DNA from 2 places in the Schaalia cardiffensis F0333 genome. Region 2 is predicted to be linked to the other one. Evidence: riboswitches for the same ligand, from Rfam matches in the RefSeq annotation. Region 2 holds a riboswitch; the other holds the start of a gene.

Region 1 (14,599 bases), 1.1 Mb from region 2:
TGCTCTTAGTATGTCGTAGCGCTTTGACTTCCCACGTCGGGTAATACTTTCTTTTGAGCGGCGCTGAATCGATGGAGACGAAGCCAAAGGCTTCTCCTGGATAGAGGTCGATGAACGCTTGCGCAACGTAACCGCCGAGCGACTGTCCCACAAGCACTGGGCCCTTGACGTTCTCTGCCTCCAAAACTCCGTGCAGAATGCGGGCATAATCGTCCAGGGAGAAGTCAAGCGGATACGGTCGTGATTTCCCGTGCGCAGGGGCATCCCACACCAGGCATTTTGCCTTGCCTGAGAAATGCGCCATCTGCGCGTCGAACAGGGTGTGGTCAGCAGTAAGGCCGGGAAGAAATACGAGCCATGGCATATCCGTATTGGCAGAGGCGTCCACCCAATAGGCGACGTCACCGCTATTGGTGCGATAAGCGCGCTCCTGCAAGGTTTGGGGCATGGGTGAATCTTTCTCGTTGAGGTTCAAGCAGGATAAGCAGTCGCAGCGTCCTTGGCTTGCACTTGCCTGAGGACGAGCTAGAGTTCCCAGACCGGTACGGCCTGTACGTCGCGCGTCACAAGATAGGGCTCATCGGTCTGGCAGACCACATGCCCGAACCCAACCTCGTAATCCGAGAGCCTGTCCAAGCAGCCGAAGTTTTTGACAGCATCGCTTCCAACGGTGGCCGCCGTCTTAACCTCCACGGGATGCAACACATGGCCATCCTGTATGACGAGGTCAATCTCGCGCTTCTTCGCATCTCGGTAGAACCACACGTCGCGGAGGTTCGCTCCTGCGTTCATGTAGCTCTTGAGCACCTCCGAGACAACGAAGGTCTCGAAGACGTGCCCGGCGACCGCACCGTTGCGAAGCTGTTCGGGGGTTGTCCACCGCGTGAGGTGACATACGAGCCCCGTGTCCATAAAGAAGATCTTCGGGGTTTTGGAAAGACGTTTGTCCACATTCGGCCAGAACGGCTGGATAACCTTCACGATGTTCGAGGCCTGGAGTACTGAGAGCCATGCCTTGACTGTTTTGTGGTCGACGTCGATTGCGTTTCCGATATCAGTAGCGTTCAACAACTGTCCTGACCTTGCAGCACAGGCAACCATAAAACTGTAGAACTTGGCCTCATCCTGAACGTTGATGAGGTCGCGTACATCGCGTTCAAGATATGCAGATACGTAATCCGAGTAGAAGGAGTCCCACTCCACGGAACTGTCTTGAAGCTCGGGCATGGAGCCCCTGTGGATGACGCTCCAAATATCCAGGCCTTTCACATGCTTGGGCTCGGTAATCCGCGCCGGCACGTAAGGATGCGGGCTGCTTGCAGAGCCGATAAGCTCCCTCAAGCTGAGAGGGGGCATTTCGATAATCCTAATCCTGCCAGCCAGAGACTCGCTCACGCCCTTCATCAGATGGTACGTCTGCGACCCGGTGAGCACAATGCGGCCCTTCTGGTCGGACTGGTCGACAATCCATTTCACGGGGGAGAACAGCTCGGGCACCCGCTGGACTTCGTCGACGATCAGAGGGAGTTCATGAGAATCGAAGAACAGCACGGCATCCTGTTTGGCCAGCAGATAGTCGCGCGGGTTTTCCATCGAGACGTAGCTGAAGGAGCCCCCAAGGTGTTCTTTGAGCACCGTGGTCTTACCTACTTGGCGCGCACCGGTGATAAGAACCACCTTGCCCTGTGTCAGCATGGCGTCGATGGTCGACTCAATTTCGCGCCTGATATACATGAACTGCCTCCTTCTGCATGAAGGCAATTTTCTTATTGCGTATCTATGCGGTCAAATTTGGGAACAGTATTCCCAAATTTGACTACTCCCACTCGATCGTGGCCGGGGGCTTGCTCGTCACATCGAGGACCACGCGGTTGACCTCGGGCACCGTGTTCGTGATGCGCGTCGAAATCTTCGCAAGAACCTCATAAGGCAGGCGCGTCCAATCAGCAGTCATCGCGTCCTCGGAAGACACGGGGCGCAGCACGATCGGATGACCGTAGGTGCGGCCATCACCTTGGACACCCACACTCCTCACATCAGCCAAGAGCACCACCGGGCACTGCCAGATCTGAGAATCAAGGCCCGCTGCGCTCAACTCTTCACGGGCAATCAGATCAGCGGCGCGCAAAATATCGAGACGCTCCTTCGTGACCTCACCAATGATGCGAATACCAAGACCCGGACCGGGGAAGGGCTGACGATTCACCAGGTAGTCGGGCAGACCGAGCTCACGCCCCACGGCGCGGACCTCGTCTTTGAAGAGGGCACGCAGAGGCTCGACCAGTTCGAAGGTCATGTCATCGGGCAGGCCGCCAACATTGTGGTGGCTCTTAATATTCGCCGCACCCTCGCCGCCGCCGGACTCGACGACATCCGGGTACAGGGTGCCCTGGACGAGGAACTTCACCTCGCCCTTAGCACCAACCTCTTCAATGACCTGCTTTTGAGCGGCCTCGAAGGAGCGGATGAACTCGCGGCCAATGATCTTGCGCTTCGTCTCCGGGTCAGACACCCCCGCGAGCGCAGAAAGGAAACGCTCAGACTCGTCGCACGTGATGACGCGAATACCCATTCCGCGCGCATAGTCGTTCTCAACCTGCTCGCGCTCGCCCGCACGCAACAGCCCATGATCGATGAAGAAGCAGGTCAGCTGATCGCCGACCGCCTTGTGGACGAGAGCCGCAGCAACGGAAGAGTCGACACCTCCGGACAGCGCGCAAATCACCTGAGCATCGCCGATCTGCTCACGGATCCTCTCGACCTGCTCGTCAACGATGGAACCGGGAGTCCAGGAGGGCTCAATGCCCGCGCCCTCGTACAAGAAGTTCTTCAAAGCATCCTGACCAAAAGCAGAATGGGCGACCTCGGGATGCCACTGGAGGCCGAAGAGGCGACGCTCACGATTCTCGAAAGCTGCGACAGGCGTCTGGGCGGTGGAGGCAGTGACCTCGAAACCCGAGGGAGCGGCCTGGACGGCATCACCGTGACTCATCCACACGACCTGGTCACCGGGAGTATTGGCGAAAAGACACGAGCCCACAGCAATATTCGCATCAGTGTGGCCATATTCGCGCGTACCCGTGCGCCCGACCGTACCGCCCAGCGCCTGGGCCATCGTCTGGAACCCGTAGCAAATGCCGAGGACGGGGACTCCCGCGTCGAAGATCGCAGGATCAATCGAGGGGGCGCCGTCCTCGTACACCGAGGAAGGACCGCCCGAGAGGATGATCGCGGCCGGCTCCTTGGCGAGCATGTCCGCAATGGGCATGGTGTGGGCAACGATCTCGGAGTACACCGAAGCCTCGCGCACGCGACGAGCGATGAGCTGCGCGTACTGGGCACCGAAATCAACGACGAGGACAGGGCGGGGAGCAGTCGTGTTCACACGGGGATTCTACCCGGCAAGATCGACGATTCGGGCTCCGTGGACTGTGCAGGGGGTCTCGGGCGGAGTGCTCCCGCTTCGCGCGGTGATTGTGCGCGTCTTCCAGGGCTCATCCGCCCCTCCCCTGATCTCTCTCCTCGTCCGCCTCAGCCAGCATATTCACCCCCGGCCTCGTCCCTCATCCTGCCCAGGCAGCGCCTTCGCCCCTGGCCTCGTCCCTCATCCTGCGCGACAATGCCACTATGGCCCCGAAGGATCGCAAACGCCCCGCTCTGCCCGTGTTCGTCGTCGAACTCGGCATGCACGGTGCGAAGAAACGCTACCCGGACGGGCGCAAACTCACGCGCGAAGAACGCGCCTGCCTCCCCCTCATCGCCTCCATCAACGAGGGCGTGCGCGCCGCCAGCGAGCTCGTCGCCACAACTGCGAAATCACCGGACGCCGCATGGCTGATCAAACAATTCCTCAACCCCGTGCCCCTCGCTGGCAGGAAAAAGGTGAAACTGCCATCCCGCCCGCTCCTGCTCAAGGCGATCGCACACCTCGAAGCGATCTACGAAGCCGGGGACCTGACTCTGAGCGCCACCCACACTCCCTCCGAGCCGAAGAAGCACCTCCTGCGGGCAATCGACTCGTGGTTCGCGGCCTTCGATGAGCGGGCCGAGAAGAAACAGTGGAAGAACGTCGAGGGCACTCCCGTCACACTTGAAGGCCTGCGCCGCTGGCAGGCCGATCTCGCCACGATGGACCTCACAGTCATCCCCTATCTCACTCTGCCTCCAGAGTTCGAACGGGCCCTGACGATGGTGGAAGCCTGGGATGACGTCCTCGACCGACGTGGCCACATCGGCGAACGCTTCTCCCTACGCGAGGAGGTCCTCCGCCTCCACAACTGGCCCGGCGACCAGTGGAGAAACGGCGACGACTACGCCTCGGCGCAGAAGAGATTCCATCGACGCTTGAAGAAGGCCCGCGCCCTCGCCGAGGATCCGATTCGCGATGCCATCATGCTGCGCGCCCTCTACCTGCGGGAGGGCCTGTTGCTCGGTCCTGTTGATCCGCTCGACTGGTTCCTCGCAGTGTGCCAATTCCGCTGGGCCGTACCCGAGATGCTCGACATGAGGCCCGAGCTCATGACCTGGAAGCTCGTCGACTGGCTCGCACGCCTAGCCACCCCGATCGAGCACGTCGAGGCGAAGACTCCGAAGTGGGCGCGTTCAGCCGCCTCGCCCGTGGATGTTCCCGAGGGCATGCTCGAGGTCGTGTCCGGCCCCGACCTCATGATCGACCTGGACGAGGACGTTGTCACCGCCCTACCACCGGGGTGTCGGGTCCGGCGTCTCATTGCGAGCGCCCGCACCGCCCTCGGCCCCGATTGGACTGTGTACTGGGTGGACTCCGAGTGGGAGAATTCGCGGCCGATCCTCAACCTCGTCGAATCCGCGAAGCTGCACCCGCAAGTCGTGTTCGTCTCCGATGAACAGCCCGCCGAACTCGCCGAGAAGATCCGTCCCTTCCTGGATCGTGCATACGAAATCCCCACGAATCCCCTCACTGCGCACAGCCATATTCCCGGGGTCATGCCGATCTTCCCCGAGCACCCAGACGCGGGGCTGTGAGAGCCCTTCCGCCAGCACTCACTCCCCCTGCCAGGCCCTCCACAGTGCCGCGTATTCGCCGCCGCATGCCAGCAGCTCCTCATGCGTACCGAGCTCGACAATGGAGCCCTCGACCATGACCGCCACCCGATCAGCGTCCTGCGCCGTATGAAGCCGATGGGCGATCGCGACAACGGTCCTCCCGGAGAGGACCCCACCCAGGGAATCCTCCACTGACCTCGCCGATTCGGGGTCCAAGAGTGACGTCGCCTCATCGAGGACGAGGGTCGCCGGATCCATCAGGGCGATCCTGGCGAGTGCGATCTGCTGGGCGCGCGCAGGCGTCAACTGGGTGCCGCCCGCGCCGACTCGCATCCCGAGCCCGCCCTCGTCTTGAACCCACGAGTCCGCGCCGACAAGTTTGAGCGCCGCCCACAGCTCCTCATCGGAAGCATCGACGCGGGCGAGCCGGACGTTATCGGCGATGGTGCCGACGAAGACGTGGTGCTCCTGAGTGACGAGGACGACCCGCCGGTGCAGTTCTTCTTCGGGCAGCTCGACGAGCTCGGCTTGCCCAGAGCGTACATGCCCCGAAGTCGGCGGATGGATGCCTGCGATCATGCGTCCGAGTGTCGATTTGCCCGCACCCGAAGGGCCGACGATCGCGAGAGTCTCGCCCTCGTGGAGTTCCAGGTCGATGCCGTGCAGGACGGGGCGTCCTTCGTGATAGGCGTAGGAGACCCCCTCGACGCGGATCGGGCCATCGCCTCGGGCCTGCGGATTCGTTCTCCGGTCGGGCTCAACGAGTTCGACGCCGAAGATCCGTTGAAGCGAGATCCACGCGAATTGGAGCTCGTCAATCCAAAAGGTTGCCTGCCACAGGGGCGTGCGAATCTGGTAGCAGTACATGACGAGTGTCGTCACCGAGCCCGCGGTGAGGACACCCGCCGGCACTAGGATGGCCCCAAGAAGGATCATCGCGGCAATCGGGACGAGGGTCACGGCGACCATCCCCAAGAAGAGGAAGCCCCGCATCCACGCCCCGTAACGTTCAAGGCGCCACATTTGGGCGAGCATCGAGTCAAAGGTTCGGTGTCTTCCCGCTCCGAGCCTCAGGGCGTCAACGGCCTCGGCCTGGGTGACCGTCTCGGACAGGTGGCCGGAGAATACCGCGATCATCGCCGCAGAGGCGCGGTAGGCGGGGATCGTCCTGGGCATGTACCACAGGCTCACGCCAACGACGCCAATGATCTCGATAGGAAGAATCCATGCGAGGCTCGGTGCGGCAACGAAGGCGGCACCGAGGGTCACTCCGATGGTCATCAGGAGGATGAGGATCGTCGATAGGCCCTGGCGGATCATCATCTGGACGCGGTCGATGTCCGTCGTGGTACGACTGATGAGGTCTCCGCTTCCCGCAGTCTCAACAGTCGACAGGGGAAGATGGACGACAGAGTCGACGAGACCGTCGCGCAGCCGGGCGAAGACCGTCTCGCCGAGGATTCTCGCCCGGGTCTCGGCCCACCAGGCGAGGATGAAGTTCGCGACGACGAACACGACAGCGAGAAGGAGGAGCCGACGCACCCACGCGCCACCCATTCCCGCGCGGATGCCGTCGATGATGTCGCCGACGATCCAGGGCAGGGCCACGGAGGCCAGTGCGGCGGCGAGTTGGAGGAAGAGAACGAGGGCTACTCCCCCGGCGTGAGCGTGCAGGAGTCCGATGAGGCGTCGCCGTGTGAGGGCTGCCGGGGCGATGGGGAGTCTGCGGCTCATGCGTCTTCTCCTCGTCGGGCGAGGATCTTACGGGCGGCGCACGTCGTCTCCGGCGCATCAGAGGGGGCGGAGTCGATTGCGTCGGGGGTGGTTTCGCCGATCACATGGCCTTCGGCGTCGAGGACGATGATGCGCTCTGCGGCTCGCGCAAGAATCGGCGACTCCGTGACGAGGACCGTGGTGCGACCGGCGCGCTCGAGGGGCAATCGTTCGGCGATGATTGCCTCGGTGTGGGAGTCGAGGGCGGAGGTCGGCTCGACGAGGAGGAGGATGGGGGCGTCTTGAGCGTAGGCTCGGGCCAGCGCGAGGCGCTGGCGCTGGCCTCCTGAAAGGTTGCGGCCCAGTTCGCTGAGTCTGCCGTCAAGACCCGCATCGAGCGAGTCGATAACGTCGGCGGCGGCCGCTGCTTCCAGGGCTGAGAACAGGCGAGGGTCGTGTTCTTCTGCGTCTTTGTTCTCGCTGCTTTGCTTTAACTCATCACCGAGTTCGGCGTTTTCCAAGACGTTGCGGTAGATGGCTTCGGTGGTCCCGGGGACTCGTTCTTCGGGGGCGCGACTGCCGAGCAGGGCGTCGCGCAGGGTTCCGGCGAAGATTTGCGGGATCTCTTCGGCGAGGAGGATGCTTTCGCGGACCTCGTCAATGGGTAGCTCGGCGAGTGCGATGGTGCCCTTTGGGGCGACTAGGAGCCCGTTGTCTTCCGAGTCGTCGATGCGTGCGAGCCGTCGGCAGACACGGAGCGCCATATCTGGGGCGGGTGCGAGGATCACGCTGATCGCTGCGGGAGTGATGCAAACTTCGCTCACTGGGTCGATGAGTTGGGCGTGGGCCCACTGCGGGCTGGGCTCGTCCTCGTCAGTCGGCGGCACGTCCCCGCGCGTCGGCGGCGCATTCTCACCCGTCGGTGGTGTGTCCCCGCCCTTCACGGGAGTGTCCCGCACCATCGGCTCGATGCCGAGCAGGTCGGCGGCTCGTTTCGCTCCGACCCAGGCTCGCGTCATGTGCTCAACGGATTCGCCGAGGAGCCACACGGGGTGGCGCAGGTAGACCGTGTACCCGTAGAAGGCGAGAAGTTGTCCGACGCTCATCCGTGCCTCGGAAACGAGGACGGCTCCCTGTGCGACGACAAGGACGGAGAAGAGCATCGGCGCGGCAGAGCGGATCGCCGCAAGGAGGGAGACCGTGGGGGCGACGCGGATACCTGCGGCGCGTACCCGCGCGGACTGGGCGCGGTAGGCGCGGGTGTAGGTCGTTTCACCTCCGATGCCTCGGAGGATCCGCAGCCCCTGGACCGCGTCTGTCGAGATGGAGGTGAGTTCTCCTTGTTCAGCGCGAAAGGCGGATTGACGCTGTTCCAAGGGTTTGGCGATGAGGAGGAGAAGCGCGAAGAGGAGCGGCATGCCGATGATGACGATGAGACCGAGACTCACCGAGACTCGCAGCATGAGGACGGCGACGAGGACCACGGCGGCTGCGGAGGCCAGGAGTTCGGGGATCAGCGCGGTCGCCCGTCCGAGGGCGTGCGCGTCGGCGTTGACGGCAGTGAGGATGTCTCCGGCTGATGAGGCGCGTTTGAAGGAGCGGGCTCGATCCGAGGTTCTTTCGCTCAGTGTTCTGGGGGCGCCGACTGCGGATCCCATCCAGGCGCTGATTTCGGTGAGCTGCGCCAGACTGTCTCCGATGGCGACGAGAAGGATGATGAGGAGGAAGAGGCCCGTCCATTCGGCGAGTTGGAGTGAGAGCCCGAAGGCGAGGGCAGCGTCGAGTGTGTGCCCCATTGCCCAGGAAATGAGGGCCGAGGCAAGGGCGCCCAATCCGGACGTGAGGGTGGCGAGGACGAGGGCACCGCGTCTGCGGGCGAGCAGCATCTTGAGGAAGGGGCCGGGTCTGGCGGGAAGCGGCCATGCCGGTCCTTTGAGGGTGCGAAGGGGGCGGGGCCAGCGGCCGGGCAGGGGCCCTAGAGGGGGTAGGTTCACGCCTGCTCGCGACGCGATCTCCTCGTAGGTCCTCTTCACTATCCCCTCGTTCCGATCAGTTTCGATTCATGGTGTGCGCCCGATGCCGAGGGGCCTGCGAGGAAGGGCCGCCCCGGGTGCGCGCGTCTTCCACGCACTCCTGAGAACACTCCTTTGACGGCCTTGTGTCCGCCCTGGGCGTGCGCGTCTTCCACGCAAGCGCGGGGCTGACCTTCCCCTCGCATCGTGGTCCGCCCGCCTGCGAGTGTCTTCCACGATACGGTGACTCGCTCAAGGCGTCGCGTCATCGCTCCGGTCTTGGAGGCATTGTCCCTCCGCTCCGAGCGTTCCCTCCCCGTCCTTTCGTTTCTTCCCAAGTGGAGGCAATCCCCTCCCGCGCTATCTGGTGATCAAGCGTGAATTCGAGTCCACGTGCTGAGTGGAGGGAATAATGACATCTGGAGGGTTTATATCCCCTCCACTTGTCGCCAAACCCTCCACTCGCAGTCGTCGACAAAGGCTCGATGCGCCCAGGTGAAGGGGTCAGTCCCCATCGGCGAAGGCTCAGTGCGCGAAATGACGAGTACCCGTGAGGTACATCGTGATGCCCGCCGCTTTCGCCGCCTCAATGGATTCGGCATCGCGAACGGAGCCGCCGGGCTGGACAACGGCCTTCACACCCGCGTCAATGAGAACCTGCAGACCATCAGCGAAGGGGAAGAACGCGTCAGAGGCCGCAACCGCACCGATGGAACGCTGCTCGGGCGCATCCGACACGAGATCCTCGCTCCTCGCGCCGCCTGCCGAATCAATCTGCGCCCCCGCGCCCTTCGCCGCGTCGCCCGTCGAACGGCCGCCAAGCGTGTTGGCTCGCTCGACCGCGAGCTTGCACGAATCAACCCGGTTGACCTGGCCCATGCCAACGCCAATCGAAGCCCCATCCTTGACGAGGAGGATCGCATTTGAGCGCACAGCTCGGACCGTCCGCCACGCGAACTCCAGGTCGGCGAGGGTCTTCGCGTCGGCAGGTTCACCCGCGACGAGCGTCCAGTTCTCCGGGGAATCACCGGGGGCATCGACCTCGTCGCGCTCCTGAACGAGCAGGCCGCCGGAGATCTGCTTGAATTCGCGGCCACCGCGCTCGGGCGGGAGGACCTCGAGGACGCGGAGGTTCTTCTTCGTGGACAAGACTTCAAGGGCCCCGTCCTCGTAGGCGGGGGCGAGGACGACCTCGGTGAAGATCTGGACGATCTGTTCGGCAAGCTCAAGCGTCACGGGCCGGTTGACTGCGATGACGCCCCCGAAGGCGGAGACGGGATCGCAGGCGTGCGCCTTGCGATGCGCTTGAGCGACATCCTCGGCCACCGCGATACCGCAGGGGTTGGCGTGCTTGATAATCGCGACGCAAGGAAGCTCGTGGTCGTAGGCGGCGCGCAGGGCCGCGTCACCGTCGGTGTAGTTGTTGTAGCTCATCGCCTTGCCGTGAAGCTGGCGGGCGTTCGCGATCCCGGGGAGGAGTTCGACGTCCTCGTCGCCGTCTTCGAACTCTTCCTCAATGTTGATCTCGCGGTAAACGGCAGCCCCCTGATGTGGGTTCTCACCGTAACGCAGGGCCTCGACGCGTTCGAAAGCATCGGCGGCGTAAACGGGGAAGGCTCCCTCTTCGGCGCCCGATTCGAGGACAGCCTCCTCGTCCTCGGAAAGCTCGAAGCCCAAGGAAGAGAGGAAGGCGGCGTCGGAGGCGTCAAGATGACGCTCGCAGGCCTCGGCAATCTCCTCGCGCAGGTCGTCACGGTCGAGTTGCTCCGCGAACCAGCCGGAGATTGCAAGGTCATAGGTCGCGGTGTGCACGAAGGCTTCACCGGCCAGGCCGCGGCGCTCCTCAAGGGTGAATCCCCCACCTTGAGCTGCAGCGATGACTTCGGAGTAGCGCGTGGGCGAAGTGACGACCGCGACGGAAGGGTGGTTCTTCGCGGCGGCGCGGACCATGGAGGGGCCGCCGATGTCGATCTGCTCAACGCACTCGTCGAAGGGTGCACCGGAGGCGACGGTCTCACTGAAGGGGTAGAGATTGCAGACCACGAGGTCGAAAGCTCCGACCTGAAGATCGTCGATCTGCTGGCGATGCTCGGATTTGCGCTGGTCAGCGAGGATGCCCGCGTGGATCATCGGGTGAAGGGTCTTGACGCGTCCTTCGAGGACCTCCGGGAAGCCGGTGACATCCTCGACGGGGGTGACTCGGATCCCAGCCTCGGCAATGGTTTTGGCGGTTGAGCCGGTCGAGACGATCTCCACTCCCGCCTGCGACAGGGCACTCGCGAGTTCCACGAGTCCGGTCTTGTCGTAAACGGAGATGAGGGCCCTGTTGAGGGGGCGAAGGTCGATGGGTTCAAGGTTGTCCAAGCGAACGGACATGCTTCCTCCGGTAAAGGTCGATCATCATGCCCGGCGCCCAGGCGGGCGGCGCCTCACGGGAACTGCCGGCCGCTCCCCGGTGGTGCCCCACCCTCGCCAGTTGCGACCGCCTCAAGCCTATCCCCCACTCACCCGGGTTCGGCAAGCCCGAGGACGGGGCTCAGTGTTCCCGAGGGTGGGAGGCGCGGTGCTGGTGCCGAGCGGAGGCGAGGCGTTCCTGAGGTGGAAGGTGCGTTTGCCACGCGGCGACACCTGGAAGAAGCGCGATTCCCAAGGCAGGAAGTGAGGCGACCACACGGCGATACCTGGGGGAGGTGAGGCACTACTCATGGGTGAGAAACTCCTTCAGAGTGAAGGGCGGTGTTCCTCTGGGTGAGGTGCCACTATTCATTTCAGTGACAACCCCAATTCCAGTGTTCCTCTGGGGCAAGAACCGGCAGGTGTTGGTTCAAGCTCCTCAGTGGAACTGTGGAGGCACTTTCAGTCCTCTTCCTCCTGCGTGCCCTCAGCGTGCGCTGATTCAGCGTGCACTGCGCTTCTTGAAAGTTCAGCGATTTCAACCGTTTCGGCGAGCTGTTCGGCCGGTGATTTCACGCTCGGAACGACATGCTGAGTCGTCCCGAGGAGTTCTTCAACGCTCACCGGGACCGGGGCTTTGGGAATCGGACGCTCGGCATGAGAGGAGTCCCCGGACTCAGTTTGGCCTTGTTCGGAGGCTGTCACTTGAGCCCGTGCTCGGGATGAGGCCCTGTCGTGGCCCTTCTCTGTAACGTCTTCTGTGCTTTCTGCGCCCGTTGCGCCCTTGGCGCGATGCTCGCCCGTGTCAAGGAGGTCCTCGCCGACCTCGCTGCGGTACTCAGCGGCCTCACCCTCACCATCGTTCATGCGGTATTTACCGTCCTCGTCAGCGCGGAAGTCACCGTCCTCGTCACCGCGCTCCTCGGCGTGATCCGCAAAGCTGTGCTGCTCACCAGAGTCGCCGTTGTCCTCACCCGGACTGTCAAGGCCCGCACTGTTCTCATGCGCTTCCAGAGCACCCGTCGCGCGTTCCCCGCCCTCCTTCGAGTACTCTCCGTCTTCGGCCAGGGGCCTCCCAGCCTCATTCACGTGCTCCCCGCCCTGAGCCAAGTGTCCTTCGCCGAAAGAGCCAGTCTCAGAATCATCCTCACCTTCGGAGGAGTCCCCCACAGACGAGTCCCCCATAAGCAAGTCCTCCAGAGAAGAATCCCCTGCAACTGTCCTCGAAGAAGACGCGGGGGCCCCTTCCTCGTCAATGGGAATCGGGAAAACCGGGGGCTCGGGCACGGGCTGGTTGCGCGAAATCGCCCACTGGGAGCGCGCCCACCAAACGCTGCGCGGATGAACGCCGACCATCCCCGCAAAGAAACCACCCCCGAATTCGAAGATCAGAGTCAGGACGACCGGGAAAAGCGGAGGGCCGACATGGGTCAAACGAGTATCACCCAGAACCAAAATCGAACTCGCGAACCACACGAAACCCACGAGCGTGAGCACCCCAATTCCCGAAGCGGCGACGTAGCACTGCTCGCGAAGACTTGCGCGAGTGTGCTTCCTCCCCCACCAGGCACCCACTGCAATACCGATACCAATCGGCGCGAGGATCGTCCAATAGTCCGGCGTCGAAGTCGGCAAAGCCCCTAGAAGGGGGATGGCGGGAATCGGCAGTGTCGGCGCAGAAGCGGGAGAATGCAGGGCATCCACTCCGACGTAGACGCCGGGCCCGAGGATCCACGCCAGACTCCACGCGAGCACGCTCGGGAGATAACAGAGCTGGGCGAGCACCACGAGGATGTTCGCGAAGGTCGAGTCGGCGAGAAGGAGCGCGTGAATCTGGCGGATCTGGTCCCAATGCGTCGCGACGGCGAGCACCGAAAGCACAACGGACAAGGCAAGAACACAGATGAGGAGCCACGATCCCGCTTTCACGCCTTCGCGGATAACGCTGGGGACGCGCAACACCTCCCAAGGGTTGTCGCTCACGTCGAAAGCGGCCCAAGCTGCGGCGATCCCGGGAATCAGGAGGGCCCCGGGGGCTGCCTCCCACCAGCGCGCATGCTCAGCGCTCGTCCCCACGATCACGAACGCGGACAGAGCGAAGGCGGGCACCGAGCACCATTGGGATGCCGCAGAAAATTCGGCGCTCTGACGTAAAAGCAGACGCAGGACGAGGACGAGGAGCACTCCGACAAGGGTCGGTGTCGCCCGGTAGGCGATCCCGCCCAGATGGAGTGGCGCCCCTAAGACGAGGGCGAGGAGGTCTGAGCCCGCATGGAGGGCCTGATCCCAGGTGGCCTCGCCCATCCACGGGTTCGAGGCGACCGTCGCGAAGGCGGCGACGGAGGCGGCGGTCGTCACAGCCCAGGTCATGAAGATCGTCTCGATCGCACTGAGGCCGACCCGGGCCCACCCGTCGGGCAGTTCCAGGCGGGTCCGTTGTCGCGGGGCCACGTATGTGGTCGTGAGTGTGCGGGGCTGTGGCCTGGGGGAAGGGGTCTCGTTCATATCACCCCCATGGTCGCGTACGCCGGGGGCTGGGCGGAGCGCGCAGCGCCGGGCTTCTTCAGATTGGGGTGGGAAGGGAGGAGAAGAAGGGCTGGGGTGACCCGGCGGGGGCTGGGCAGGGCCGGAGGTGTGGCGGTCAAGGCCGGACGCGGCTGGGCGGGGCGGGGCTGGCCACAAGTCGGACCTTAGAACGCGTCAAAGCCTCCTCACGGGGCGAATTCCACGTTTCACCCCGCCCATCGTCCGACTTGTGCCCGACCTACACTCTCCCAAGCCCCGGCTCCCAGCCCGGCCCAGGCGCGCAGCAACCCAAACCCCAACCCAAGCCCGGCAGGGCCGGAGCGGGCCACAAGTCGGACCTTAGAACGCGTCAAAGCCTCCACACGAGGCGAATTCCACGTTTCACCCCGCCTATCGTCCGACTTGTGCCCGACCTACACTCTCCCAAGCCCCGGCTCCCAGCCCAGGCCCACCCCAGGCACTCAGCCCAGGCCGGCCCAGGCTCCCCAGCCCCTCTCAGCCCTGCAGGATTTGGCGCGCCAGAGCCGCGGTTTGCGAGGGCGTACGCCCGACCTTCACACCGACAGCCTCAAGAGCTTCTGCTTTCGCCGCAGCTGTTCCTGAAGAACCGGACACGATCGCGCCCGCGTGCCCCATGGTTTTGCCTTCGGGGGCGGTGAATCCGGCGACGTAGCCGACGACGGGCTTCGTCATATGCTCGGCGATCCACGCGGCCGCGCGTTCTTCCGCGTCGCCGCCGATCTCGCCAATCATGACGACGAGTTCGGTGTCAGGATCGGCTTCGAAGGCTTCGAGGGCGTCGATGTGGGTGGTGCCCACGACGGGGTCCCCGCCGATCCCGAGGCAGGTGGTGAAACCGATATCGCGGAGCTCGTACATGAGCTGGTAGGTGAGCGTGCCCGACTTCGACACGAGGCCGATACGACCCG
Region 2 (14,599 bases):
GGATCGGTCATCGCGTGACCGCCGTACTTGATGACGACAATGTCGCCGCGGAACTCGCGCATCCACCCGAGTGCTTCACCCAGGACTCGGGCCCTCTGCTCACTGTTCAGATGCGGGGCTTGCGCCTCAGCCATGATTCTCCTTCACCACCTGTGCACGCCGTGAATGTGTTCGTCCCGTGCCACACGTGTTCTTGCCGTGTCAGTCGCCAAGGGTTGCGACCATGACCGCCTTAATCGTGTGCATGCGGTTCTCCGCCTGATCGAAGACGATGGACGCCGGGCCCTCGAAAACTTCGTTCGTCACTTCCAGTTCACCAAGACCGGTCGCCTGGAAGATCTCCTCGCCGATCGTCGTATTGCGGTCGTGGAAAGCGGGCAGGCAGTGCATGAACTTCGCATTCGGCGCGGCCTTCGCCATGAGTTCCGCGTTCACCTGGTAGGCGGAAAGCAGGGCAATGCGCTCATCCCAGACTTCCTTGGGTTCGCCCATGGACACCCAGATGTCGGTGTGGACGAAATCCACTCCGGCGACGCCCTCGTCAACGGACTCCGTGAGGGTGATGCGCGCGCCCGTCTCGGCGGCGATCTTCTTCGCGCTCGCGATGCACTCTTCGTCGGGCCACAGCTGCTTCGGAGCGACGATGCGGACATCCGCGCCGATCAGGGCACCGTTGACGAGCAGGGAGCGACCCGTGTTGAAGCGCGCGTCACCGACGTAGGCGTAGGACACCTCCGAGAGGGGTTTGCCCGCATGCTCGCGCATCGTCAGCGCATCGCAGAGCATCTGCGTGGGATGCCAGTCATCGGTCAGGCCGTTCCACACGGGCACACCGGAAAGCTCAGCGAGAGTATCGACCTTCGCCTGCTCATCACCGCGGTACTCGATGCCGTCGAAGAGGCGGCCGAGGACCCTCGCGGTGTCGGCGACGGACTCCTTGTGTCCGATCTGTGAGGCCGTCGGGTCCAGGAATGTCGTGTGCGCACCCTGGTCGGCGGCCGCAATCTCGAAGGAGCAGCGGGTCCTCGTCGAAGTCTTCTCAAAGACGAGGGCGATATTGCGTCCCTTGAGGCGAGGGACCTCTCGCCCTTCCTTCTTCTCCGCTTTCAACTCGGCCGCGAGGTCGATGAGGGACATCCACTCGGCGGGAGTGAAGTCGATCTCGCGCAGCAGGTGGCGTCCGTGGAGGGGGTGTGTCATGTGTTCGTGTCTCCTCAAAGTCGGGGTGCGGATACGGTATCGCGGATAATCGGGCAGGTCATGCAGTGGGCGCCGCCTCGGCCACGGCCGAGCTCATTGCCGGGAATGGTGAGAACTTCGAAGCCTTGGGAGGCGAAGTAGTCGTTCGACGCAGTGTTGCGCTCGTAGGCGATAACGACCCCCGGTTCGAGGGCGAGCAGGTTCGAACCGTCATTCCACTGTTCCCGCTCAGCAGTCAAAGAGTCAGCGGGAACTGTGAGGATGCGGATCTCATCGAGGCCGAGGGCGGAGGCGATGACGGACTCCATCTCCTCAGCCTCATGGACGGTGATGTCAAGGCCTCCGCGAGCGCCTGGGCGGATCGACTGGGTGCGGACGCGACCAAGGCCCGCATACGCGGTGAAGACTCCCTCGTCGAGCATTGTGAAGATCGTGTCGAGGTGCATTTGGGCGCGCTTCTTCGCGATCTGCAAGACGATGACCTCACGTGCGGCACCCCCGTTGAAGAGGCGCTGCGCGAGACGCTCAATGCCCTGAGCGGTGGTGCGTTCGGAGGCGCCGATGATGAGGGCCCCGTTGCCCGCGTTGATGATGTCGCCGCCCTCGATCGTGGCCGAACCGTCAAGAGTTCCGTGCTTCCAGAAGGGAATGTCTTTCCCAGCGAAGCGGGGGTGGAGGCGGTAGACGATCTCCTGGTTGATGGTCTCGCGCCGACGTGCGGGCTTGCGCATGGAGGAGACTGCAACACCGCCTGCGATCCAGGAGGAGGTGTCTCGGGTGAAGAGGTGGTTCGGCAGAGGTGCGAGAATGAAATCGTCAAGACCAAGGCCCGAGACCCACGCGGAGCGCGGCTCTGCGATCCTCTCAAGGAGTTCACGCTTCGTGAGTCCTTCAATGAGCATTCCCGCAAGTTCTGCGGGTGCGAGGGCCGCCGCGAATCCACGGAGGGCGTCGAGTGCGGCGGGCCCGACCGTGCGCTCAGTGAAGACGAGTTCGAGGGCCTCCTCGCGCCCATCTTCAACCTCGAGGGCCTCGGTGAGCAGGTCCGTGAAATAGAGGACCTCGATGCCGCGTTTGCGCATCAGCGAGGTCATCGCATCATGCTCGGCTTGGGCGCGTTCGAGCCAGATGAGGTCGTCGAAGAGGAGCTCACCCATGTTGGATGGGGTGAGTCTGTTCATCTCCCGGCCTGGACGGTGCACGAGGACCGAACGGAGCGGGCCGACCTCGGAGGTGACCTGTGGTTGCATGACTGTTTTCCCTTCTGAGCGCAAGGCGGGAAGGGACCGGTCGGCCCCTTCCCGCTGCCTTCACTTCGCGCCGCGTTCGGCGGCCTCCACGACATTGGTCACGAGCAGGGCCCGGGTCATCGGGCCCACTCCCCCGGGGTTCGGGGAGAGCCAGGAAGCACTCTCATCGACCCCATCGGCAACGTCACCGGCGAGACGGGACTTCCCGTCCTCGCCGACGATCCTCGATACGCCGACGTCGAGGACGACCGCTCCCGGCTTCACCATGTCCTTCGTGATGAGGCCCGCGCTGCCTGCGGCTGCGACGACGACATCGGCTTGTCGGACCTGGGCGGCCAGGTCCTTCGTTCCCGTGTGGCACACGGTGACGGTCGCGTTCACCTCGCGGCGGATCAGGAGCAGCCCGATGGAGCGGCCGACCGTGACCCCACGACCGACGACGCACACGTGCTTGCCTTTGAGGTCGATCCCGTGACGGGTCATGAGTTCGATAACGGCCCTTGGCGTGCAGGGAAGCGGTGAATCGATCGGCCCCGAACCGCGCAGAACCAGACGCCCGAGGTTCGTCGGGTGCAGGCCGTCGGCGTCCTTTTCCGGGTCGATCCGTTCAAGAACCGCGTTCTGGTCGATCCCCTTGGGTAAGGGGAGTTGGACGATGTAGCCCGTGCACGCCGGGTCGGCGTTCAAACGGTCCACGGCGGCCTCGATCTGTTCCTGGGTGGCGCTTGCGGGCAGGTCCACGCGGATCGACTCAATACCGACTTCCGCGCAGTCGCGGTGTTTGCCTGCCACATAGGTGACCGAGCCGGGGTCTTCGCCCACGAGGATTGTGCCGAGCCCGGGAACGACGCCGCGCTCGCGAAGCGCCGCAACCCTTTCAGCGAGTTCAGCTTTGATGGCGTCGGCCGTTGCTTTCCCGTCGAGGACCTGGGCGGGCCCGTTCCACGGCGCCCTCATTCGCCCAGCCCCGCGTAGAGCGGATGCGCGTCGGTCAGGGCCTTCACGCGTGCGCGCAGGCCATCGACGTCGACGGAAGCTCCGGACGCGCCCTGCACGAGAGTCGTGCCGATAATGTCGGCGACCTCGGCGAAGTCTTTCGCGTCGAAGCCGCGGGTCGCAAGAGCGGGGGTGCCGATGCGCAGACCGGAGGTGACTTTCGGGGGGCGAGGATCGAAGGGGACGGCATTGCGGTTGACGGTGATCCCGACCTCGTGGAGGAGGTCTTCGGCCTGCTGGCCGTCCAGCTTCGAGTTCACAAGATCCACGAGGACGAGGTGAACATCCGTGCCCCCGGTGACGAGGGTGATTCCCGCGCCCTTCGCGTCATCGGCCTTCAGGCGTTCGGCGAGGATCTGCGCGCCCTCAAGGGTGCGGCGTTGACGATCCTTGAACTCTTCGGTCTGCGCGACCTTCATGGCGATCGCTTTCGCGGCGATCGCGTGCATGAGGGGGCCGCCCTGCTGGCCGGGGAAGACAGCGGAGTTGATCTTCTTGCCCCATTGCTCGCCACGAGAGGACAGGATCATTCCCGAACGGGGGCCGCCGAGGGTCTTATGCACGGTCGTCGTGACGACATCGGCGTGGGGAATCGGAGTGGGGTGGAGCCCGGCTGCGACGAGGCCCGCAAAATGCGCCATATCGACCCACAGGACAGCGCCCACTTCGTCTGCGATCTCGCGGAAGGCCTGGAAGTCGAGGTGACGCGGATATGCGGACCAGCCCGCGATGATGACCTTCGGACGCTCACGCAAAGCGGCCTCGCGGACCTTCTCGGGTTCGATGCGCATCGTCTCAGGGGAGACCTCGTAGGCTGCGGCGTGATAGTTCTTGCCGGAGAAGTTGATCTTCATGCCGTGCGTGAGGTGTCCGCCGTGGGCGAGGGACAAGCCGAGGATCGTGTCCCCCACATTCGCCATCGCCATGAGGGCCGCTGCGTTCGCCTGGGCGCCCGCGTGAGGTTGGACATTGACGAAGTCAGCGCCTGTGAAGACCTGCTTCGCGCGCTCGATCGCGAGGGATTCTGCGACATCGACTGCTTCGCAGCCGCCGTAGTAGCGTCGGCCCGGGTAGCCCTCGGCGTATTTGTTCGTCAGCACGGATCCTTGGGCTTCGAGAACCGCGCGGGGAACGAAGTTCTCCGAGGCGATCATCTCGAGGGTCGTGCGCTGACGTTCGAGTTCAGCGTCGAGGACGGCCCGGATCTGCGGATCGAGCTCGGCCAGAGTCATGTCATTGAGGGAATCCATAGGGTTCTCCTTGTTGTGGAACGTCCGATTTCTCGCTCGGCATTCGGGCCCAGGCGGGCGGCCCCAGTACCTGTTCATCGCTCCCCGGTGGTTCCCCACCTGTTCGCCAGTCACGACCCCACCACTGTATCGCGGAGCGCTCCCTTCAAGCAGAGTGATCCAAGCGGCGGGGCCTTGGGCTCGGCCTGTTTCGCTTACGTTAGGAGTTGCGGGCTGCGGGGCTGTTCAGTCGGTCGAGGTTATTACCTCGTCTCATGTGCGCCAGAACTCGGTCCCGTTTGCACCTGGACGTGACGCCCTGCTTCTTCCGCTCAGCCGTCATTCCTTGCTTAGCCCCGCTTGTGCCTGGACGTGACGCTTGTGACGGGGGAAGGAACCTGGGCCTTAGCCAGGAGCTCCTCAGTTCAGCGGGCGAAGACGACCGTCCTCGCCCCGTCGAGGAGGACACGACGCTCGGCGTGCCAGCGCACCGCCTGCGCGAGGACGCGGCGCTCAACATCTTGACCGAGGGAGACCATGTCCGGGGTCGAGTCCGCGTGGGTGACGCGGGTGACATCCTGTTCGATGATCGGCCCCTCGTCGAGGTCGGGGGTGACGTAGTGGGCGGTCGCGCCAATGAGTTTGACGCCGCGGTCGTGGGCTTGGGCGTAGGGGCGGGCGCCCTTGAAGGAGGGAAGGAAGGAGTGGTGGATGTTGATGATCCGCCCGGCCATTTCCTCGCAGACCTTCTCAGAGAGGATCTGCATGTAGCGAGCGAGGACGATGAGTTCAACGTTCTCAGAACGGACGAGGTCGAGGAGTTCAGCTTCCGCCCGAGCCTTCGTGTCCTTCGTGACAGGAATGTTGAGGAAGGGAACTCCGTAGAACTGGGCGACGGGCGCAAGGTCGGGGTGGTTGCCGACGACTGCGACGACCTCAATGGGGAGCCCTTGGGAGCGCTGGCGGTAGAGCAGGTCAGTGAGGCAGTGGCCTTCGCGTGACACCATGATGATGGTCCTCAGGGGCCGCCCGAGGTCGTCAATGTTCCAGGTCGCCTCGAAACGCTTCGCGATGTCCGCCATTGCTTCTTCGACGGGTGCTCGCCCGACGGGCGAATCGATTTCGACGCGCATGAAGAACAGACCCGAATCCGGGTCGCCGAACTGTTGGGACTGAATGATATTGCCCTCGACCGAGCCGATAACGCCGGAGACCGCGTGAACGATGCCCGGCTGATCGGGGCATGAGAGTGTGAGGACGAGCTTCGAAGGCGCAGCAGTTTCAGTCATGGAGCAAGGTTAGCCAACTTGAGGGTGCGTCGAAGAATCGCCCAGGGTGAGGGATGGGCGGAGCTTCGAGGAAGTCCGAGGGCTGGTGAATCGCCTCGTCACCGGCTTGTTCTGTGCTTCTTCACCTCACCGGAACCTGTTTGCCGAGGGCGAGGGTACTCGGTGGGATTGGAAGAGCTTATGTCGCTCAAAGGCTGGGCGTGCGAGCTCGTGGGTCCTCTTCTTTAGGGCTGAGCCGCAGGGCTGGGGATAGCCTGCAAGAGCTCCCTGGCTGGGGCGTTACGTGGAAGCTCTGCGGGCGCTGTCAGAATGCTGCACCCCGTCGGCTGAGAGCTGGGTCGCTGGGCTGTCCAAGCGAGCTGGGCCGCCACCGCAAAGCCCTCCCGACTGGGCCGAGCCGACGCTGCGAAGAAGACGCACGTGATACGCGCGGTGGCCGCAGACCTTGTGGTCTGCGGCCACCTTCCGTTTAAGGACGCGACGCGAGTCAAGGACTCGCCTCACTCACTTGATGAAGCCGAGCGCCTTAACGGCGTCGTACTCCTCCTGGAGGGCCTTGATGTTGTGCTCGATGCCCGCGCGGGTCGCCGCGCAGATCTCCAGACCGTCAACAATCTGCCATTCGCCACCATCGGAGGTGACGGGGAAACCGAAGCACAGGCCCGCGGGAACGTCGTAGTGGGTGCCGTCGGACATGACGCCGGCGGTGACCCACTCGCCCTCGGGGGTGCCGTGGATCCACGAGTACATGTGATCGATTGCGGCATTCGCAGCGGAGGCAGCCGAGGAGGCCCCACGAGCCTCGATGATGGCGGCGCCGCGCTTGGCGACGACCGGACGGTAGGTTTCGGCGAGCCAAGCCTCATCGACGAGCTCGGTGGCAGGCTTACCTGCAACGGTCGCGAAGGAGACGTCCGGGTACTGGTCGGCGGAGTGGTTGCCCCACACGACGACGTCCTCGATGTCGGCGACAGCAGCACCAGTCTTGTGGGCGAGTTGCGCGACAGCGCGGTTGTGGTCGAGGCGCATCATCGCGGTGAAGCGGGAGGCCGGGACGTCCGGGGCTGCGTTCTGAGCGATGGTGGCGTTCGTGTTGGCCGGGTTGCCGACGACGAGGACGCGAACGTCATCTGCGGCGCCGTCGTTGATGGCCTTGCCCTGGGGGCCGAAGATACCGGCGTTCGCCTCGAGGAGGTCAGCGCGCTCCATTCCCTGGCGACGCGGCATTGCACCGACGAGGTAGGCGACGTTGGTGCCTTCGAAGGCCTTGGTGGCATCGTCGAAAATCTCGACGCCGGCAAGGGTCGGGAACGCACAGTCATCGAGCTCCATGGCTGTGCCCTCAGCGGCTTTCACGGCCTGGGGGATTTCGAGGAGGTGGAGCTTAACGGGGACATCGGGGCCGAAGAGCTGGCCTGAGGCGATGCGGAACAGCAGGGCGTAGCCGATGTTACCGGCGGCGCCGGTGACGGTGACGATACGAGGTTCTGCCATGATGCGGCACTCCTTAGTGTTGTCGAAAAGGACGCCGGATGTCGACGTCGACAGGGGCGAACGAGTTCGCGCTGATGGTCTAAGCGTATTGCTTCTGAACCGTGAGAGCACGGGAAAGCAGTCCCAGGTGTCCACACCTTGTGCACGTGATCTAGACCATGAATCGGGGGGCTGAACTCAGTGTCTTCGTCACACGAAGGGACTTCCGCCCCGCATCCACGTCCAGATGCGTAAAGAGAGGTGGGGAGGCGAGAACAGCCTGGCCAAGAAGAAAGCCTGAGTCAGGACGAGGGCCTACTTGAGGAACTCAGAGCAGCCAAGACGAATGCCTGTGTGAGGTGGTGGCGAAGCCGGTCTCAATGCCAGGTACGCAAACCAGAAACCGAAACGCAGGAAGAACGACAGGCTCTCAAATCACTGTCTTCCTCACTCAGGGAGAAACGGACCACCTACCTCGATGTTGGCATTCGTCACGTACACCACACCTTTGCGCCCATCATCGGGATTGGACGGATCGCCATACACAGCGACCATGAATCCGCAGCACTGGTACAAGGGCGGATCGTCCTCGATACGAACTCCCGAACACCCGGGGAACACAGCACTGCCATGCCGCGATGCAGCCCGTGCATGACGCACCTGCATCGCGGCATAGCAGGGTTCACGCCCGATTTGCGCGATAGAACTCGATGAGCCCGCGAGTCGAAGAATCCTGGGCAGCGAGAGCATCCGTATCACCGGTAATCGCCGGGAGGATCTGCTTAGCGAGAACCTTACCCAGTTCGACGCCCCACTGGTCGAAGGAGTCGATGCCCCAGACAGCACCCTGAACGAAAGTGATGTGCTCATACAGGGCGATCAGCTCACCGAGGACGCGCGGCGTCAAAGATGCAGCCATGATCGAGGTCGTCGGGCGGTTACCTGTGAAGACTCGCGCCGGAATGATCGCCTCAGGAGTGCCCTCAGCGCGCACCTCCTCCGAGGTCTTACCGAAGGCGAGGGCCTTCGTCTGCGCGAAGAAGTTCGACAAGAACAGCTCGTGCATATCCGCCTCGCCGTCCTTGAGCGGCCAGGCAGGGTTCGCGAAAGCAATGAAGTCCGCCGGGACCATGCGCGTGCCCTGGTGGATGAGCTGATAGAAGGCGTGCTGCCCATTCGTGCCGGGCTCACCCCAGAAGACCTCGCCAGTCTCATAGGTGACGGGAGTGCCATCGCGGCGCACCGACTTGCCATTCGACTCCATGGTGAGCTGCTGGAGGTAGGCCGGGAAACGATGCAGATACTGGGAGTAAGGGAGGACCGCGTGCGTATCCGCGCCGAGGAAGTTCGAGTACCAGACGTTGAGCAGGCCCATGAGGAGCGGGACGTTCTGCTCAGGGGCGGCATTCAAGAAATGCTCATCTATCGCGTTGAAGCCCGCGAGGAACTCCTCAAAGCCGTCCGGGCCGATCGCGATCGCGAGGGAAGTACCGACCGCTGAATCCACTGAGTAGCGGCCACCGACCCAACTCCAAAAGCCGAAGGCGTTATTCGGGTCGATACCGAATTCGGCGACTTTGTCGAGGGCAGTTGACACGGCGACGAAATGCCTCGCGATCGCTTCCTTCTCCCCCGCCTCATCCTGGGCGAGGCCCTTCTCACGCAAACTGGAGAGGAACCAGTCGCGCACGACCTTCGCGTTCGTGATCGTCTCCAGGGTCGTGAACGTCTTCGAAGCGACGATCACGAGGGTCGTCTCCGGGTCGAGATCTTTCGTCGTCTCGCCCGCATCAGTCGGGTCGATGTTCGAAATGAAACGGCATTCGAGCCCCTCGCGGACGAAAGGCTTGAGCGCCTCATAGGCCATGACGGGGCCGAGGTCGGAGCCGCCGATACCGACATTCACGATTGTCTTGACCGCTTTGCCGGTGATTCCCACCCACTCTCCTGAGCGCACGCGGTCGGCGAAGTCATAAACCTTCGCGAGGACCTCGTGGACATCTGCGATCGCGTCTTGGCCGTCAACGATGAGTTCGTCGGTATCGGGGCGGCGCAGCGCAGTGTGCAGGACCGCACGATCCTCAGTGGTGTTGATGTGTTCTCCGGCGAACATGCGGTCACGCAGTTCCCCGACGCCGCATTGCTGCGCGAGGGCGAGCAGGTCGGCGAGCACGCCCTCGTCAATGAGGTTCTTCGACAGGTCAACGCGCAGATCTGCAGCTGTTTTCGTCCACTTCGACGCGCGATCCGGGTCGGCCTCGAACCAGGCGCGAAGGTCGGGGTCGAAAGCGTCAGCGCGAGCGTCGAGGGCCTCCCAAGCGGCGGTCATCATCGGATCGAGCGTGGGGATGGTCATGGGTTCTCCTACTTCGTTGATAGGGCGAGCGGGGTCTTGAGTTGGGCCTTGAGTTGATGGGAATTGCGAATTCGATTCGAACCTTGAGGCGGTATCACTCCTCAGAATCAGCGATCGAGATCGTCAGGGCGGGCATCCCCGGGTCCTGCATCGATACGATCCGCTGGATGCGGGTGAGTTCGCACCACCACTGGTCGAAGGGACGACGGTTGACGATGTCAAGGTCGTCGAACATGTTCTTCACGAGGCGCGCTTCAATGTGGTTGCCGATCTGGCCGATGTACACGCCCTCGGCCTCACCCCGGGTGAACTGGTTCTGAAGGTGCTCCAAAGCGCGGTTCGTGAGCCTGGTCGCGAGAAGCCGGTCGAAGGGGCTGGGCGCTCCTCCCTGTTGCAGGTGCCCGAGGGCGGAGTGGCGGACATCGTAGTAGCCCTCGGATTCGGCCTCGTACACGGAGGCGAGGAACTCTCGGTCGTAGAACTTCGAGACGGCTTCGTTGACGAGGATGAGGAAGAGCCTGCGCCCATCCTTGAAAGAGTCGACCATGCGACGCGAATCTTCGGCGATCTTCTGCAGGTTCGCCGCGTCCTCATTCAGGTAGATGTACTCAGCGCCCGAGGACAAAGAACTCATGAGCGTGAGATAGCCGCAGCGTCGTCCCATGATCTCCGCGATGAAGCAGCGTTTGGTCGCGGCAGCGGATTCCTTGATGCGGTCGAGCGCCCAGGTCGCGTTGTTGAGCGCAGTGTCAGCGCCGATTGACAGTTCTGAGCCCGGCAAATTGTTGTCGATAGACGCGGGGATGAGGACCACGGGGATCTGGAAGGCCGGGTAACGGTCGCGCTCATTCATCATCGCGTGCACCGCGAGGTAGGCGTTGAGGCCGCCAATGACGATCAGGGCGTCGAGTTCATTGCGTTCAATTGCTCGCCCCAGGGAGTAATACTGCTCGATCTCGGGGACTTCCCGACGGGTGCCGAGTTCAGCGCCCCCTTGGAAGGCCCAGCCCTCAACGTCGCCCCAGGTCAGTTCCCTCACGTCATTGTCTGCCAGGCCCCTCCAGGAACCTCGAATCCCGAGCATCGTCCAACCGCGGGCAATGCCGAGGCGTACAGCCGCGCGAGCCGCCGTGTTCATGCCCGGAGCGAGGCCCCCGGCGTGGAGGATACCAATACGGCGGGAGACGCCCGTCGCTTCGGGAGTGAGCTGAGGGGGCGTTGAGAGGATGTCGTTGACGCCCACCATGGCCGTGAAGGACACGCCGCGCGCCCTTTGTGCGCCCTCGAAGTCTCCGGCCTTGATGAAGTCTTTGACTGCTCTGGTCTCTTGCACGGCCTTCATCAGGGGAATGCGGGTGATGCGATTGTGGCGGACGCCCAGGATACAGGGCACGGCTTCGGGGGTTGTCGTGAGGATCTCTTGCACGGCGGCATAGCCCAGCAGGGTGGACATCCAACGGTCGTAGGCCGAGGGCGAGCCGCCGCGCTGCACATGGCCGAGGATCGTGACACGCGCATCCTCACCGGTCTTCTCAGTGATGGCGTCGGCGATGTGCTGAGTCGTGAGAAGGTTGCCGTCGCGGTCGGTAGCACCCTCAGCGACGAGGACGATCGACTCGCGGCGCCCCGCCTCGCGTCCGAGGCGCAGATGTTCGGCGAGGTCGTCCTCCCAGCCGGGTCCCGCGGGATTCTCGGGGGTGAAGACGTAGTCGGCTCCGCCCGCCACGGCCGCCATGAGCGGCAGGTATCCGCAGTGGCGCCCCATCACTTCAACGACGAATGTGCGCTGGTGGGATGCGGCGGTACTCGTCAATTGGTCGAGGGCGTCGACGATGCGGTGAAGGGCGGTATCCGCGCCGATTGTCATATCGGTACCGACCATGTCGTTGTCGATGGAGCCGACGAGGCCGACGACAATGAGCGCGGGGTGTGCTGCTGCCTCTTCTTCGCTGATGACGCCCTCGTCGACGAGCTCACGCACGTGCTGGGGCCATTCCGTGCGGAACTCGTTGGTGCCGGAGAGGGAGCCGTCGCCGCCGATGACGACGAGGCGATCAATGCCGTGCTCGAGGAGGTGGCGAGCGGCGGCGTGGCGCCCTTCGTACTCGCGGAACTCGGGGCAGCGGGCCGTACCGATGACGGTACCCCCTGCCGAAAGAATGTTCGACACATCAGACCAGCCCATCGGTTTGATGGAGTCGCCGCCGTGGACTGCGCCGGCCCACCCTTCGAGCACCGCATAGGGGCGGGCGCCGACCGCGAGGGCGGTGCGGATCACTGCGCGTACGGCGGCGTTCATGCCCTGAGCGTCTCCGCCGGAAGTGAGGACGCCAATGCGGAAGTCGTCGGATGCGTTGAGCTGCGAGGAGATATTCATGACGTGTCGCTCCATTCTCAATGGGTTGGGCCGAAGGCCGTCCTGGTCCAGTCTATGACGAGTCCCACTCATTGGAAGAGCCTTCTTTTTCAGACCCGAGGACATGCTCTCAACGAAAGTCCTCCCCCGTTGCGCCTCTGAGGAGGGCGCCGCGGGGGAGGAACGGATCAGTTCAGTGGAATCTCAACCTTTTGCCCGGTGTCCGAACTCTCCATCCGGAAGGTGTAGCTGCTGTTCTCAGGAACATCGAAGAGCAGCTGGCCGGTGACTGACTTCCCCGGCTTCAAGGAGGTGTCGAAACTCGCGAAAAGGTCATCCGGGGCAACGCCATCAGCATCAGCCCATGAGTACTTCTTTCCGCTCTCATCAACGAGGTAGAAGTCGAGCTCGAAAAGGAAATCCTCACCTTCCTGATTGCTTCCCGTGTAGGTGAGCGTCAAGTCGATGAGCGTGTGGTCCATGCCCGCAGGAGCAGGGTCGTTGAAGGAGTTGTCCTTCATCATCGCCGCACTCGCCTCCCGGGTATAGGTGGCGACATTGACCTTCCAGTCCGTGATCTCGCCTTCCTTGCCGATGGAGACAGGGGGCGTATCCTCCGAGGCCGAGGTGTCTCGGTTCGTATCCGTCGTATTGGGCCTCTCTTGCGAATGTGAGCCCTGATTCGTTGAAGGAGACGTCGGGGAGGAAGCTGACAGGGCCTTGATGCTCATCGTTGCGATGACGCCGATGAGTACGAGTCCGACCAGGATCGCAACGAGAACAATGATGAGAGTCTTGCCGCCAGAGCTCTTCTTAGGTGTCGGAGGCGTCATGTAGGACATCGCACCATTGGTGGGAGCGGCACCCGGCATTTGCGCTCCAGGCCCGACGGGGGCTCCAGCCTGCGGACCACCGGGAGCACCCTGCTGGGGGTACGCCGTTGACTGCTGAGGGTAGGGAGCGCCCTGCTGAGGGTATGGCGTTCCTTGCTGCTGATACGGGTTTGCCTGCTGGGGGTACGGGGTTCCCTGCCGGGGGTAAGGCGCACCTGGCTGAGTGGCTCCGCCTTGTGGGCCGCCTGCTGGGGCCTGCTGCGGAAATGCGTAGGGCTGCTCAGCAGTTGGCTGTTGAGAATAAGGGGAGGGTGTCGGCTGGCCCCAAGGATTCGGCGTTTGAGGAGCGCTGGGAGTCTGGGAATTCTGAGGGGACGAATAGCCGCCTTCAATCGGCTGTTGAGCCGGGTCAGCTCCAAGGGCCGGGGAAAACGAGGGCATGCCCTCCTCCCCCTTCGATTCTCCTGAGAGGGGGTCGTTGGTCGTCATTGAGTCCTTCTCCATCTTCCAGGCTTCCTATGATCTTGAGGATCGTGCCGAGCCCGCCTCACAAGAGAGACGCGTCCGTCGAGGTCATCCTCGAAAAACTCGATCCCATGAATAGATTACCGGGATTATATCTTCCTGATCACACAATGGAGAAAGCCCGACATATTACAACTTGAACTCATCGCAGAAAACTCGCGCCAAGGATTATCTTTTCTCCCTCCTCTCCTCATACACCCTATACACCCTCGTAGCTCAGGCGCACAACTTTGTAGCTCAGCTTCAAAAACGTGACTCATTGCTCCACACATTCACCCGCCCAGCTCGGGAGACGACATGGTGTCTGATCCCCAAGCCGCCTAAAGTAAGTATGGCCTTAGTTGAGCGCTGCCGAGCAGGATTGCGCTTCGAGGCTGGAAACGTCGAATAGGAGTCTCATGAGCCCCGCTTCATCCGGCAGGACGACACCGCGTCCCCCTTCCCTGGTCACCTCCTCGGGACGTCGTTCGAACATCGTCTCCTTCACCCTTACTGCTTTAGCGGGTGTGGCGCAGGCTTGGGCTTTGATCTGTGCGGCGCGCTCCCTCGGCTCGATTCTGCCCACAGGCCCAGCCGGTTCAGATCCTCTCCTTCACGGGAACGCGGGCTCTTTACTCATCACCGCAGCCATCAGTGCCGCCTTGTGTGCGCTCTTCCTCGGCGTGGCCGACCTCGTCGCCCGAAAAGGGGCATGCCGAGAAGAACCTCTCCTGCGCGCCAGGGCCCTCTCCCACCTTTTCGCTCTCGGGCCCGGGCGAGCCGCACGCCAGCGCACCGGCTCAACAGTCTCCCTCCTCACGGACGGGGCTGAACGAGTCGCCGTTTACCGCCAGACCTTCCTCGCCCCCACGCTCGCAGCGGGCCTCTCGCCGGCTCTGGCCCTCGCAGTACTCGCACTCTTTGTCGATCCTCTTTCTGCCGTGGTCCTCCTCCTCGCGGTCATCGCGATCCCCATGATGATCGGCCTGGCACACAAGAAGCTGCGGGCCCCCTCCTCGGATTCTCGGCGCGCTCGAATGCGCTTAGCCGCTGAGTACCTCGACGCGATCCAAGGTCTTCCGACCCTCACCTTGGCGAGAGCGGCGAGGCGAA

Evidence for each region. Region 2 has a riboswitch for ZMP and ZTP ahead of glyA (serine hydroxymethyltransferase). Riboswitches for the same ligand answer to the same signal wherever they lie in the genome.
Region 1: another riboswitch for ZMP and ZTP. It lies ahead of purH (bifunctional phosphoribosylaminoimidazolecarboxamide formyltransferase/IMP cyclohydrolase); the one in region 2 lies ahead of glyA (serine hydroxymethyltransferase).

The regions. Positions count from the first base shown of each region.
Region 1 is NZ_CP040505.1:1,611,824-1,626,422, forward strand. Features, by position in the region: gene FFA61_RS06775 (alpha/beta fold hydrolase) at 1-448, opposite strand, end outside; gene FFA61_RS06780 (ATP-binding protein) at 526-1,734, opposite strand; gene guaA (glutamine-hydrolyzing GMP synthase) at 1,817-3,385, opposite strand; gene FFA61_RS06790 (hypothetical protein) at 3,628-5,004, shown strand; gene FFA61_RS06795 (ABC transporter ATP-binding protein) at 5,023-6,759, opposite strand; gene FFA61_RS09315 (ABC transporter transmembrane domain-containing protein) at 6,756-8,771, opposite strand; gene FFA61_RS06805 (hypothetical protein) at 8,771-9,019, opposite strand; gene purH (bifunctional phosphoribosylaminoimidazolecarboxamide formyltransferase/IMP cyclohydrolase) at 9,276-11,126, opposite strand; ZMP/ZTP riboswitch at 11,155-11,240, opposite strand; gene FFA61_RS06815 (cell division protein PerM) at 11,607-13,595, opposite strand; gene sucD (succinate--CoA ligase subunit alpha) at 14,166-14,599, opposite strand, start outside.
Region 2 is NZ_CP040505.1:480,818-495,416, reverse strand. Features, by position in the region: gene argB (acetylglutamate kinase) at 1-134, opposite strand, end outside; gene argF (ornithine carbamoyltransferase) at 202-1,200, opposite strand; gene FFA61_RS01995 (arginine deiminase) at 1,215-2,450, opposite strand; gene FFA61_RS01990 (bifunctional methylenetetrahydrofolate dehydrogenase/methenyltetrahydrofolate cyclohydrolase) at 2,511-3,407, opposite strand; gene glyA (serine hydroxymethyltransferase) at 3,404-4,696, opposite strand; ZMP/ZTP riboswitch at 4,737-4,820, opposite strand; gene purU (formyltetrahydrofolate deformylase) at 5,101-5,964, opposite strand; gene FFA61_RS01975 (malate dehydrogenase) at 6,469-7,458, opposite strand; gene pgi (glucose-6-phosphate isomerase) at 8,120-9,793, opposite strand; gene FFA61_RS01965 (6-phosphofructokinase) at 9,888-12,170, opposite strand; gene FFA61_RS09170 (DUF4352 domain-containing protein) at 12,338-13,021, opposite strand; gene FFA61_RS01955 (ABC transporter ATP-binding protein/permease) at 13,906-14,599, shown strand, end outside.